2 regions of the Streptomyces sp. NPDC001717 genome follow, and region 2 is predicted to be linked to the other one. Evidence: riboswitches for the same ligand, from Rfam matches in the RefSeq annotation. Region 2 holds a riboswitch; the other holds the start of a gene.

Region 1 (5,283 bases), on a different contig from region 2:
AGGCCGCACCGATGGGATCGGTGCGGCCTTCGAGACGGATGTCTCAATATGCGGATATCCGGAGTCGGGGTGCGAACCCGTCAGTAGGCGGGTGCCTGGCCCTCGCGGTCGTAGAAGGGGCGGGTCTGCGCGCGCAGCCACATCGCGACGGGATCGTGCTCGTCCGCAAGCGCCACCGTGCACACGGGTACGCCCTCGGGCACGACGCCGACCGACTGGCGCATCATCTCCCGTACGGACTCCAGCGCGGGCGCGGAGGCGTCGTACAGGTCGAGACCCACCGCCAGGTACGGGGATCCGAGCGCGGGCTGGACCCAGGCGCGGCGCAGCGAGCGGACGGCGGGCGTCCGGTGGGCGTGCTGGGTCAGCAGCCCGTAGAACTGGGGCAACTCGATCGCGGGCTCGGACAGCCTCAGCGGGCCGGCCGGCATCCGGTCGAGGCCGGTCGCGATGCGGCGCAGGTCCGCCCACGGGATGCCGACGCCGCCGCCCTGGGCGTGCGGATTGAGCCACAGCCCCCAGCGGTCGGGGTAGAGCGCGCGGGCGATGTCCCGGCCGGTGACGACCTCGTAGCCCCGGCCCCAGCCGCTGGCGGCCAGTTCCTGCGGGGAGGTCACGCAGGGCGCGTAACCCAGTCCCTCGACCTCCATGCCGCCGTACTGGGCGTCCGGTGAGCCCGGCTGCCCCTGCCACAGCAGCATCCACAGCCGGCCCTCGGCGAGGGCGTGCAGGAGCGACTCGTAGCTTTCATAGCGCCCGGGAGTCACCTGGCGCAGCATGTGCTCGACCTGCCCGGCCGCGGCCGTGCCTGACGCACTCACCCGGTACCCCTCTTCGTCTCTTCTTCCGCCCGACGTCAACGCGAGAACAGCTTAAGCCGCCCTACGGGAGGTAGAAGGGGCGTACGCGCTCACGAATCCAGTCCGTGACCGGGTCCTCGGCGGCGTCCAGCAGGATCAACTGCACCGGCCAGGGCGGCGGTACGCGGGTCAGGGCCCGGCCGAGGGCGTCCATCGGGACGTTTCGGGTCTCGGGCTCCCATCCCACCAGTCGGACACCGATGAACAGTTGCGGCTCGCCCCCCTCGATGCTCGCGAGGCAGCGGTAGGCGGCGGAAACCACGCCGGCGGCCCGGAACTCCTCCGCGGCGGCGGCCAGGAAGTCCACCGGGTCCTCCTGCCAGTCGGGCTCGTAGAGCCGGACGCGGCCACCGGCGGCGGGGCCGTCGAGGGGGGTCCGGCCGCTGCGGCAGAGCTCCGCGACGGCGGGCGGGGGGAGGGGGACGCCGACGGCGCCCTCGGGGTTGAGCGCGATGCCGAGCTGCGGGGGCAGGCCGCGGGCGAACTCGACGGCGGGGGCCACGGTGAAGTCCATGCCGGGGCCGACGCAGGCGAGGAACTGGGCCTCGGAGCTGTAGACGGGGACGTACGCGGCGCCGCCGATGTCCATGGTGGGGAGGGTCAGGCCCTCGGCGCCGCCCTGCTCGGCGCCGGCGCCGGCGGGCAGTGGCACCCAGACCTGGCTCCGTCCGAGCACCTCCAGGATCCGCCCGCCCGCGTCCGGCTGCCCGAGCGCCGCCCCGAGCACCTGCTCCAGCTCATTCCCCGGCCAGCCGCCGCCGCTGTGCATGTACGTGCCTCCGTGATCCCGCGAGTTGTCGCCCCGCAGGGTACCGGCCCCCACCGACACCCCTCCTCCGGGGCCCGCTTCCCACCCGTCCGCGGCTCCACGCCCGGGGCTCCGCCGGGCCCGCTCCCCACCCGTCCGCGGCTCCGCCCCGGCTCCCCGCTCCTCGATCGCCGGGGGGCTGTTCGCCTCCGGCGGCGCCTCAAACGCCGGCGGGGCTGGTGGTGGCTGCCGCCGCTCGCCGGGTGCGGCCTCATGACCCAGGGCCGGCTCCACCTCGCCGGGTGGGAATCCCAGCCCCGCCGGCGTTCGAGGAGCGGGGTCCGGGGCGGAGCCCCGGCGGCGCCGCCCCCGCGACCGGCGGAGCCCGGCGGCTACGGGTGGAACGCGATGCGCGTCACCGCGGCGGCGGAGCGGCGGTCCAGGAGGGTGGCCGAAGCGCACCCCGCCGGCGGCCGCCCGGCCTCCGCTTCGCGCAGGAGGCGCCCCACCGCACCCCGGTGGCGGGCGAAGGCGTACGCCGACACCCCCCGCCCCCGGGCCCGCTGGCCCGACAGCGCCTCCTCGGGGCTGGTGTCCAGCAGGAGCAGGTGCAGTGCGCGCCCGCGCCGCCGCGCCGCCGCCGCGAGCAGCCCCCGCACCCAGCTCTGCGTACCGCAGTCGTGGACCACGACGGAGCGCCCGGAGCGCAGCCGGCGCCACAGCCCCCAGTAGTGCGCGGCCCGCACCAGCGGCCGGTAGACCGCGTACGGCAGCGCCCCCGGCATCCGGCGCTCCCAGCGCTCGCGGGTGTCCTGGGAGTCGACGGCGCCGCCCTCCGCACCGTCCTCGGCCGCCGCCCGCTTGATCAGCGTGCTCTTGCCGCCCCCCGGCAGGCCGGAGACGACCACGATGTCGCCCTCGGCGAAGCGCAGCCGCTGCGGGCCCCGCACGCCCGGGCCGCGCAGGTCCCGTACGGGCCCGGCCTCGTGCCCGCGCGCCCGCGCCGGCGCACCGGCCCGCTGCGTCGGCACCGCGCCCACGGCCCCCGCGGCCGCCGCCGCACCCACGAATCTCCGCACAGTGCTCGCCTCCCCCGAATCGGGTCACCAGGACCCTTCCCCACTGAGTGTAAAGAGACGGTAATCCGGCGGCTTCGGTTCCGGTCCACGTTCCGGTCCGCGTTGCCGTACTCGACCCCGTCCACCCCCTGGACACCCGCACGATCTTTCGGGCCCACCCACCCGATCACCACCATGGCGTGCAATGATGTGCGCCATCTGGACCAACCGCATCACCAACTGCATACCGGCCGCTTGAATCCGCGCGGGAGAGTCCCGGCACGCCGCAAGGCGGTGCGTGGGCGCCGAAGGAGCAAGAACCTCCCTTGAATCTCTCAGGCCCCGTACCGCGTGGATGAGGCAGATCTGAAAAGCGAGCTGCTCGGCAGCTCCACCCAAGGTGCAAGCCGGAGATCCCTGACGCGTCAGGGACTCTCGGCGAACCTCTCAGGTTCCGATGACAGATGGGGAGGACCCCTCCTCGTCATGTCATGCCCTGGGACCCGGGAGCCACACCCATGAGCACTGCCCCCCGCCTGACCGCCCTCGATGCGCTGCACCGTTCCCTCGGTGCGACCATGACCGACTTCGCGGGCTGGGACATGCCCCTGCGGTACGCCAGCGAGCGCGACGAGCACAACGCCGTCCGCACCAAGGCCGGTCTCTTCGACCTCTCCCACATGGGCGAGATCACCCTGACCGGCCCGGAGGCCGTCAAGGCCCTGGACTACGCGCTGGTCGGCAACATCTCCACCGTCGGCGTCGGCCGCGCCCGCTACACGCACATCTGCCGGGAAGACGGCGGCATCGTCGACGACCTGATCGTCTACCGCCTCGGCGAGACCGAGTACATGGTCGTCGCGAACGCCTCCAACGCCCAGGTGGTGCTGGACGCGCTCACCGAGCGCGCCGCCGGCTTCGACACCGAGGTCCGCGACGACCGTGACGCGTACGCGCTGATCGCGGTGCAGGGCCCGGAGTCCCCCGGCATCCTCGCCTCCCTCACCGACGCCGACCTGGACGGGCTGAAGTACTACGCCGGCCTGCCGGGCACCGTGGCCGGCGTGCCCGCGCTGATCGCGCGTACGGGCTACACGGGCGAGGACGGCTTCGAGCTGTTCGTCTCCCCCGAGCACGCCGTGGAGCTGTGGCAGGCGCTGACCAAGGCCGGCGAGGGCGTCGGCCTGGTCCCGGCCGGCCTGTCCTGCCGCGACACCCTGCGCCTGGAGGCGGGCATGCCGCTGTACGGGCACGAGCTGACCACCTCGCTCACCCCGTTCGACGCGGGTCTGGGCCGGGTCGTGAAGTTCGAGAAGGAGGGCGACTTCGTCGGCCGCGCCGCCCTGGAGGCCGCCGCGGAGCGCGCCGCCACGAACCCGCCGCGCAAGCTGGTCGGCCTGGTCGCCGAGGGCCGCCGCGTTCCGCGCGCCGGCTTCCCGGTCGTCGCCGACGGCCAGGTGATCGGCGAGGTCACCTCGGGCGCCCCGTCCCCGACCCTGGGCAAGCCGATCGCGATGGCGTACGTCGACGCGGCGCACGCCGCGCCCGGCACCTCCGGCGTCGGCGTCGACATTCGCGGTACGCATGAGCCGTACGAGGTCGTCGCTCTGCCGTTCTACAAGCGGCAGAAGTAGTCCTTGTAGTCAGGCCTGCCGCCCGGGTGCCCCGTGCGGCGATGTAGCAGTACCCAAGACCACCGTTCGTTTCCACCCCCGCGCATCCAGGAGAATCAGGCCATGAGCACCCCCCAGCAGCTGCGTTACACCAAGGAGCACGAGTGGCTGTCGGACGTCGCCGACGGCGTCGCGACGGTCGGCATCACCGAGTTCGCGGCCAACGCGCTCGGTGACGTCGTCTACGCCCAGCTCCCCGCGGTCGGCGACACCGTCACCGAGGGCGAGACCTGTGGCGAGCTGGAGTCGACGAAGTCGGTCAGCGACCTGTACTCCCCCGTCTCCGGTGAGGTCGTCGAGGCCAACCAGGACGTCGTCGACGACCCGTCCCTGGTGAACTCCGCCCCCTTCGAGGGCGGCTGGCTGTTCAAGGTGCGCATCTCGGAGGAGCCCAAGGACGTGCTCTCCGCCGACGAGTACACCGCACTCACCGCCGGTAACTGACCCCAGGGGATCCTGATGTCCGTACTGAACACCCCTCTTCACGAACTCGACCCCGACGTCGCCGCAGCCGTCGACGCCGAGCTCGTGCGCCAGCAGTCCACCCTCGAAATGATCGCGTCGGAGAACTTCGCTCCGGTCGCCGTCATGGAGGCCCAGGGCTCCGTCCTGACCAACAAGTACGCCGAGGGCTACCCCGGCCGCCGTTACTACGGCGGCTGCGAGCACGTCGACGTCGTCGAGCAGATCGCCATCGACCGGATCAAGGCGCTGTTCGGCGCCGAGGCCGCGAACGTGCAGCCGCACTCCGGTGCGCAGGCGAACGCCGCCGCGATGTTCGCGCTGCTGAAGCCGGGCGACACGATCATGGGCCTGAACCTGGCCCACGGCGGTCACCTGACCCACGGCATGAAGATCAACTTCTCCGGCAAGCTCTACAACGTGGTCCCGTACCACGTCGGCGAGGACGGCCAGGTCGACATGGCCGAGGTCGAGCGCCTCGC
Region 2 (5,283 bases):
CCCAAACCTGCCGACCAGGTCCTAGGGTTGCTGTGTGAACGAGCTCGACGTTGTGGGTGTCCGGGTGGAAATGCCCTCCAACCAACCGATCGTGCTCCTGCGTGAAGTGGGAGGCGACCGGTACCTCCCCATCTGGATCGGACCAGGGGAGGCGACCGCGATCGCCTTCGCGCAGCAGGGGATGGCCCCTGCCCGGCCGCTGACGCACGACCTGTTCAAGGACGTGCTGGAAGCGATCGGCGAGGAGCTCTCCGAGGTCCGGATCACGGATCTGCGGGAGGGCGTCTTCTACGCGGAGCTCGTCTTCGCCAGCGGGGTCGAGGTGAGCGCGAGGCCCTCCGACGCCATAGCGCTGGCCCTGCGCACGGGGACGCCGATCTACGGCAGTGACGGCGTCCTCGACGACGCCGGAATCGCCATTCCGGACGAGCAGGAGGACGAGGTGGAGAAGTTCCGCGAGTTCCTCGACCAGATCTCGCCCGAGGACTTCGGTACCGGCCCGCAGTGAGTGCCGGCGGGGCCGTCCACGGGGCGACCGGCCGGGAACTTTCAGCCCATTCGAGTAGCCTTTCCCCGCAAAGGGATACGGGAAACCACTCTCAGGGTGATTATCACTCGGCGTGCCGAGTGTGGCGATCGTTGACGCACCCCTGGTGACTGCCTACCTTCGAGGTGGGCAGGTCAAGGACGGAGGGTCGGCGTGAGGATCACGGGCGACGGTACGACCGGGGGCACCCCCGCGCGGAGTGACGGGGGACCGTACCCGCTGCACGGCAGTGCGGTCGGGGCCGCGCACCGTCAGCCGGACTCGACGCCGGTCGGATCGGTGGGTGGCGACCAGGCGCCCGCGCAGATCGGATACCGGGGACCGACGGCGTGCGCCGCGGCCGGCATCACCTATCGGCAGCTCGACTACTGGGCGCGCACCGGCCTCGTGGAGCCGAGCGTGCGGCCCGCGTACGGGTCGGGCACCCAGCGCCTCTACAGCTTCCGGGACGTGGTGGTCCTCAAGATCGTCAAGCGTTTCCTGGACACCGGGGTGGCGTTGCAGAACATCCGCACGGCCGTGCAGCACCTGCAGAACCGCGGGTTCCACGACCTCGAGCGGATGACGCTGATGAGCGACGGCGCCACCGTGTACGAGTGCACCTCCCCGGACCAGGTCGTGAGCCTGCTCCAGGGCGGGCAGGGTGTTTTCGGCATCGCCGTGGGCGTGGTGTGGCGCGACGTCGAGAGCGCGCTGTCGCAGCTGCACGGGGAGCGCGTCGACACCGGCGAGACCCTGGTCGGGCACAACCCGGCCGACGAGCTCGCGGCGCGCCGCAACCGCGCCGTCTGAGCGTGGGGGCGGCCCGCCCCGGAAACGTGGCATGGAAATGTCAGAGGCGTAGGGCAGCATCGGGGCTGTGAGAGCCGCGCCGACCATCCTGCACCTGGACATGGACGCCTTCTACGCCTCCGTGGAGCAGGCGTCCAAGCCGAGCCTGCGCGGCAAGGCCGTCATCGTCGGCGGTCTCGGGCCGCGCGGGGTCGTCGCGACCGCCTCGTACGAGGCCAGGCGGTTCGGGGTGCACTCCGCGATGCCGACCGCGCAGGCGAGGCGTCTCTGCCCGAACGGTGCCTACCTCATCCCGCGCTTCAGCCTCTACCGCGCGGTCAGCGACCAGGTCATGGCGCTGCTGCGGGCGCTGTCGCCGCTGGTGGAGCCGCTGAGCCTCGACGAGGCCTTCGTGGACCTGGAGGCGGGCGGGGTCGCCTTCGACTCGGCGAGCGCCCTGGCGACGGGGGAGCGGCTGCGGGCGGACATCCGTGGCGTGACGGGGCTCAGCGGGTCGGTGGGGCTGGCCGGGTCGAAGATGCTGGCCAAGGTGGCGTCCGAGGAGGCCAAGCCGAACGGGCTGCTGCTCATCGAGCCGGGTACGGAGCGGGAGCTCCTCGCGCCGATGTCGGTGCGGACCCTGCCGGGCGTGGGGCCGGCCACCGGGGAGCACCTGCGGCGGGCCGGGATCACCACCGTGGGGGAGCTCGCGGAGGCCGGTGAGGACGAGCTGGTCCGGATGGTCGGGCGGGCGCACGGCGTGGGCCTGTACCGGATGGCGCTGGGACTGGACGACCGGCCGGTGGTCGCCGAGCGGGACGCCAAGTCGGTCTCGGTCGAGGACACCTTCGACGTGGACCTGCACGACCGGGTCCGGATCCGGGGCGAGGTGCAGCGGCTGGCGGACCGGTGCGTGCGGAGGCTGCGCGAATCCGGGCACTCCGGGCGCACGATCGTGCTGAAGGTGCGCCGGTACGACTTCTCGACGCTGACGCGCTCCGAGACGCTGCGGGGCCCGACGGACGACCCCGGAGTGGTGCGGGAGGCGGCCGCGCGGCTCCTGGAGGGTGTGGACACCACCGGCGGGGTGCGGCTGCTGGGGGTGGGCGTGACGGGGCTGGCGGACTACACGCAGGAGGACCTCTTCGCGCAGGCGGCGGAGGCGGCGGAGGCGGCGGAATCGGCCGAGGGGGCCGAGGAGGCTGCCGAGCCGCTCGGGGAGGCCGAGCCGGCCGCCGGGTCCGAGGCGTCCTTGGACCCGTGGTCCGCCGCCCCCGGGGCGGAGCCCGAGCCGGCTGTGGAGCGGCGGTGGATGGCCGGGCTGGACGTGCTCCATTCGGTGTACGGGCCGGGGTGGGTCCAGGGCAGCGGGGTCGGGCGGGTGACCGTGCGGTTCGAGCAGCCCGGTTCGCCGCCGGGCCGAGTTCGGACCTTCCGGGTGGACGACCCGGAACTGGAGCCGTCCGACCCGCTGCCGCTGGTGGGGGCGACGGACGCGGGCACCTGAGGGGTGCCGCGAGGTGGGTCGGCCGGGGGCCTGCGCCGCCCCGCCCGGTGCGCGGCCGGATAGGGCGCACAGGGCGTCGTACGGCCCGCGTACGGGTGCCCTGCGGGGGATCGGCCGTGGAGGGGGCAGCGGTGGGACGGGGCGGCTTGGTGCCGGGCCTGCGGGCGCCGCGCCACCGCGGCCCGCACACGGCCCCGGCGCGCCGGCTTGCCGGGGGCGCGTCGCCCCGGAGACGGGCGCCCGCGGCGCCTGACGGTCCGCGTGCCGCCGCCCCGGGTTCGGCCGGCCGGGGCGGCTTGGCGGCGGGCCCGCGCGGGCACGCTCGGGCCGGCCCCGGCCGCGGCCCCCTGGCGGGTGCCGTGCGGGGGCGGCCGTGGCCCTTAGGGTCCGTTGCGGCTCGACGCGCGTGGGGGCCGGGCGGGGGCCGCCTGGCGTGGGCCGCGGCACCGGAGGCCGGTGGTGTGGCGGGGGCGGTCAGTCGTCGTCGCCCGCCAGCCGGCCGAAGTCGCGGTGGAAGTCCGTGGGGAGCGTCACGTCCAGGCCGTAGTGGTGGTAGAGCTGGAGCTCCTGTTCCGGGGAGAGGTGGCGGCCTACGCCGAAGTCGGGGGCGTCCTTGATCAGGGAGCGGTCGAACGGCACCCGTAGGGCGTCGTCCACCAGCTCGCTCGGCTCCAGCGGAACGAACGCGTCCCGGCTGAACAGGCCCGTACGCACTGCGGCCCACTCCGGGACGCCTGTGGCATCGTCGAGGTAGACCTCGTCCACGGTGCCGATCTTGGTGCCATTGCGGTCGAACGCCTTGCGGCCGATCAGGCTGCGCGGATCGATGTCGGTCTGCACGGTCCCTCCAAATGGTCGCAACTCCTCCGTAATGACTACAGAAGTGCATATCCCAAGAAGAGGCCACTCGGGGAGGGTCCGGATCCTCGCTGGTAGGCTGGGTGCTGGCTGTCGACCCTGTGCGGGAGAGTCCTCCGAGTGAGAACGACGGAGGCGCCGAAGGAGCAAATCCTCCCCGGAATCTCTCAGGCATACGTACCGCACGGACGAGGCCACTCTGGAAAGCAGGGGCGGGTACCGGGCGCGCAGTGCCGGTTCCCCTCCTCACCGACGGTGAAAGCCGGTGGCTCGAGCGACCCTCCAGCGACCGGTGAAACTCTCAGGTTGAGATGACAGAGGGGGAGGCCGTCCGGGTGCCCGCGCCGTGGTGCCCCTCGCAGGTCGTACGACCAGGAGGCCTCCGTACAATGACCGCCAACCGCATTCCGCTCTCCCAGCTGGAGCGAGGCATCCCCTTCGAGCAGCGCCACATCGGTCCGGACGCCGAGGCGCAGGCGAAGATGCTCGCTCAGGTGGGCTACGGCTCGCTGGACGAACTGACCGCCGCCGCGGTGCCGGACGTCATCAAGACCGCCGAGGCGCTGAACCTGCCCGAGGCGCGGACCGAGGCCGAGGTGCTGGCCGAGCTGCGTTCGCTCGCCGACCGCAACCAGGTCCTGTCGTCGATGATCGGTCTCGGTTACTACGGGACCTTCACGCCTCCGGTGATCCTCCGCAACGTCATGGAGAACCCGGCCTGGTACACGGCCTACACGCCGTACCAGCCGGAGATCTCCCAGGGCCGCCTCGAAGCGCTCCTGAACTTCCAGACCCTCGTCGCGGACCTCACCGGCCTGCCGACCTCGGGTGCGTCGCTGCTCGACGAGGGCACCGCGGCCGCCGAGGCCATGTCGCTCGCCCGCCGCGTGGGCAAGGTCAAGGGCGGCGTCTTCCTGATCGACGCCGACGCCCTGCCGCAGACCATCGCGGTGATCGAGACCCGCGCCGAGCCGACGGGCGTCGAGGTCGTCGTCGCGGACCTCTCGAACGGCATCCCCGCCGAGATCGCCGAGCGCGGTGTCTTCGGCGTGCTGCTCCAGTACCCGGGTGCCTCCGGCGCCGTACGGGAGATCAAGTCGGTCATCGACCAGGCGCACGAACTCGGTGCGATCGTCACCGTCTCGGCCGACCTGCTCGCCCTGACCCTGCTGACCTCCCCGGGCGAGCTGGGCGCGGACATCGCCGTCGGCACCACGCAGCGCTTCGGCGTCCCCATGGGCTTCGGCGGACCGCACGCCGGGTACATGGCCGTCCAGGCCAAGCACGCCCGCTCCCTGCCGGGCCGCCTCGTCGGCGTCTCCGTGGACGCAGACGGCAACAAGGCGTACCGCCTGGCCCTCCAGACCCGCGAGCAGCACATCCGCCGCGAGAAGGCCACCAGCAACATCTGTACCGCGCAGGTGCTGCTCGCCGTCATGGCCGCCATGTACGCCGTCTACCACGGCCCGGACGGCCTGCAGACGATCGCCCGCCGCACCCACCGCTACGCGACCCTGCTCGCCGCGGGTCTGACGGCCGGCGGCGTGGAGATCGTGCACGGCGCGTACTTCGACACGATCACCGCCCGCGTCCCGGGCCG

What was found. Region 2 has a riboswitch for glycine ahead of gcvP (aminomethyl-transferring glycine dehydrogenase). Riboswitches for the same ligand answer to the same signal wherever they lie in the genome.
Region 1: linked by a shared signal. The riboswitch ahead of gcvT (glycine cleavage system aminomethyltransferase GcvT) and the one ahead of gcvP (aminomethyl-transferring glycine dehydrogenase) in region 2 are both predicted to bind glycine.

The regions. Positions count from the first base shown of each region.
Region 1 covers NZ_JBIAUK010000012.1:50,855-56,137, forward strand. The annotation lists gene ACFYZL_RS20535 (enhanced serine sensitivity protein SseB C-terminal domain-containing protein) at 81-821, opposite strand; gene ACFYZL_RS20540 (enhanced serine sensitivity protein SseB) at 883-1,629, opposite strand; gene ACFYZL_RS20545 (AAA family ATPase) at 2,001-2,687, opposite strand; glycine riboswitch at 2,923-3,026, shown strand; gene gcvT (glycine cleavage system aminomethyltransferase GcvT) at 3,185-4,300, shown strand; gene gcvH (glycine cleavage system protein GcvH) at 4,403-4,783, shown strand; gene glyA (serine hydroxymethyltransferase) at 4,799-5,283, shown strand, end outside.
Region 2 covers NZ_JBIAUK010000013.1:205,045-210,327, reverse strand. The annotation lists gene ACFYZL_RS22295 (bifunctional nuclease family protein) at 35-508, shown strand; gene ACFYZL_RS22290 (MerR family transcriptional regulator) at 701-1,339, shown strand; gene ACFYZL_RS22285 (DNA polymerase IV) at 1,407-2,825, shown strand; gene ACFYZL_RS22280 (PRC-barrel domain-containing protein) at 3,300-3,665, opposite strand; glycine riboswitch at 3,778-3,876, shown strand; gene gcvP (aminomethyl-transferring glycine dehydrogenase) at 4,073-5,283, shown strand, end outside.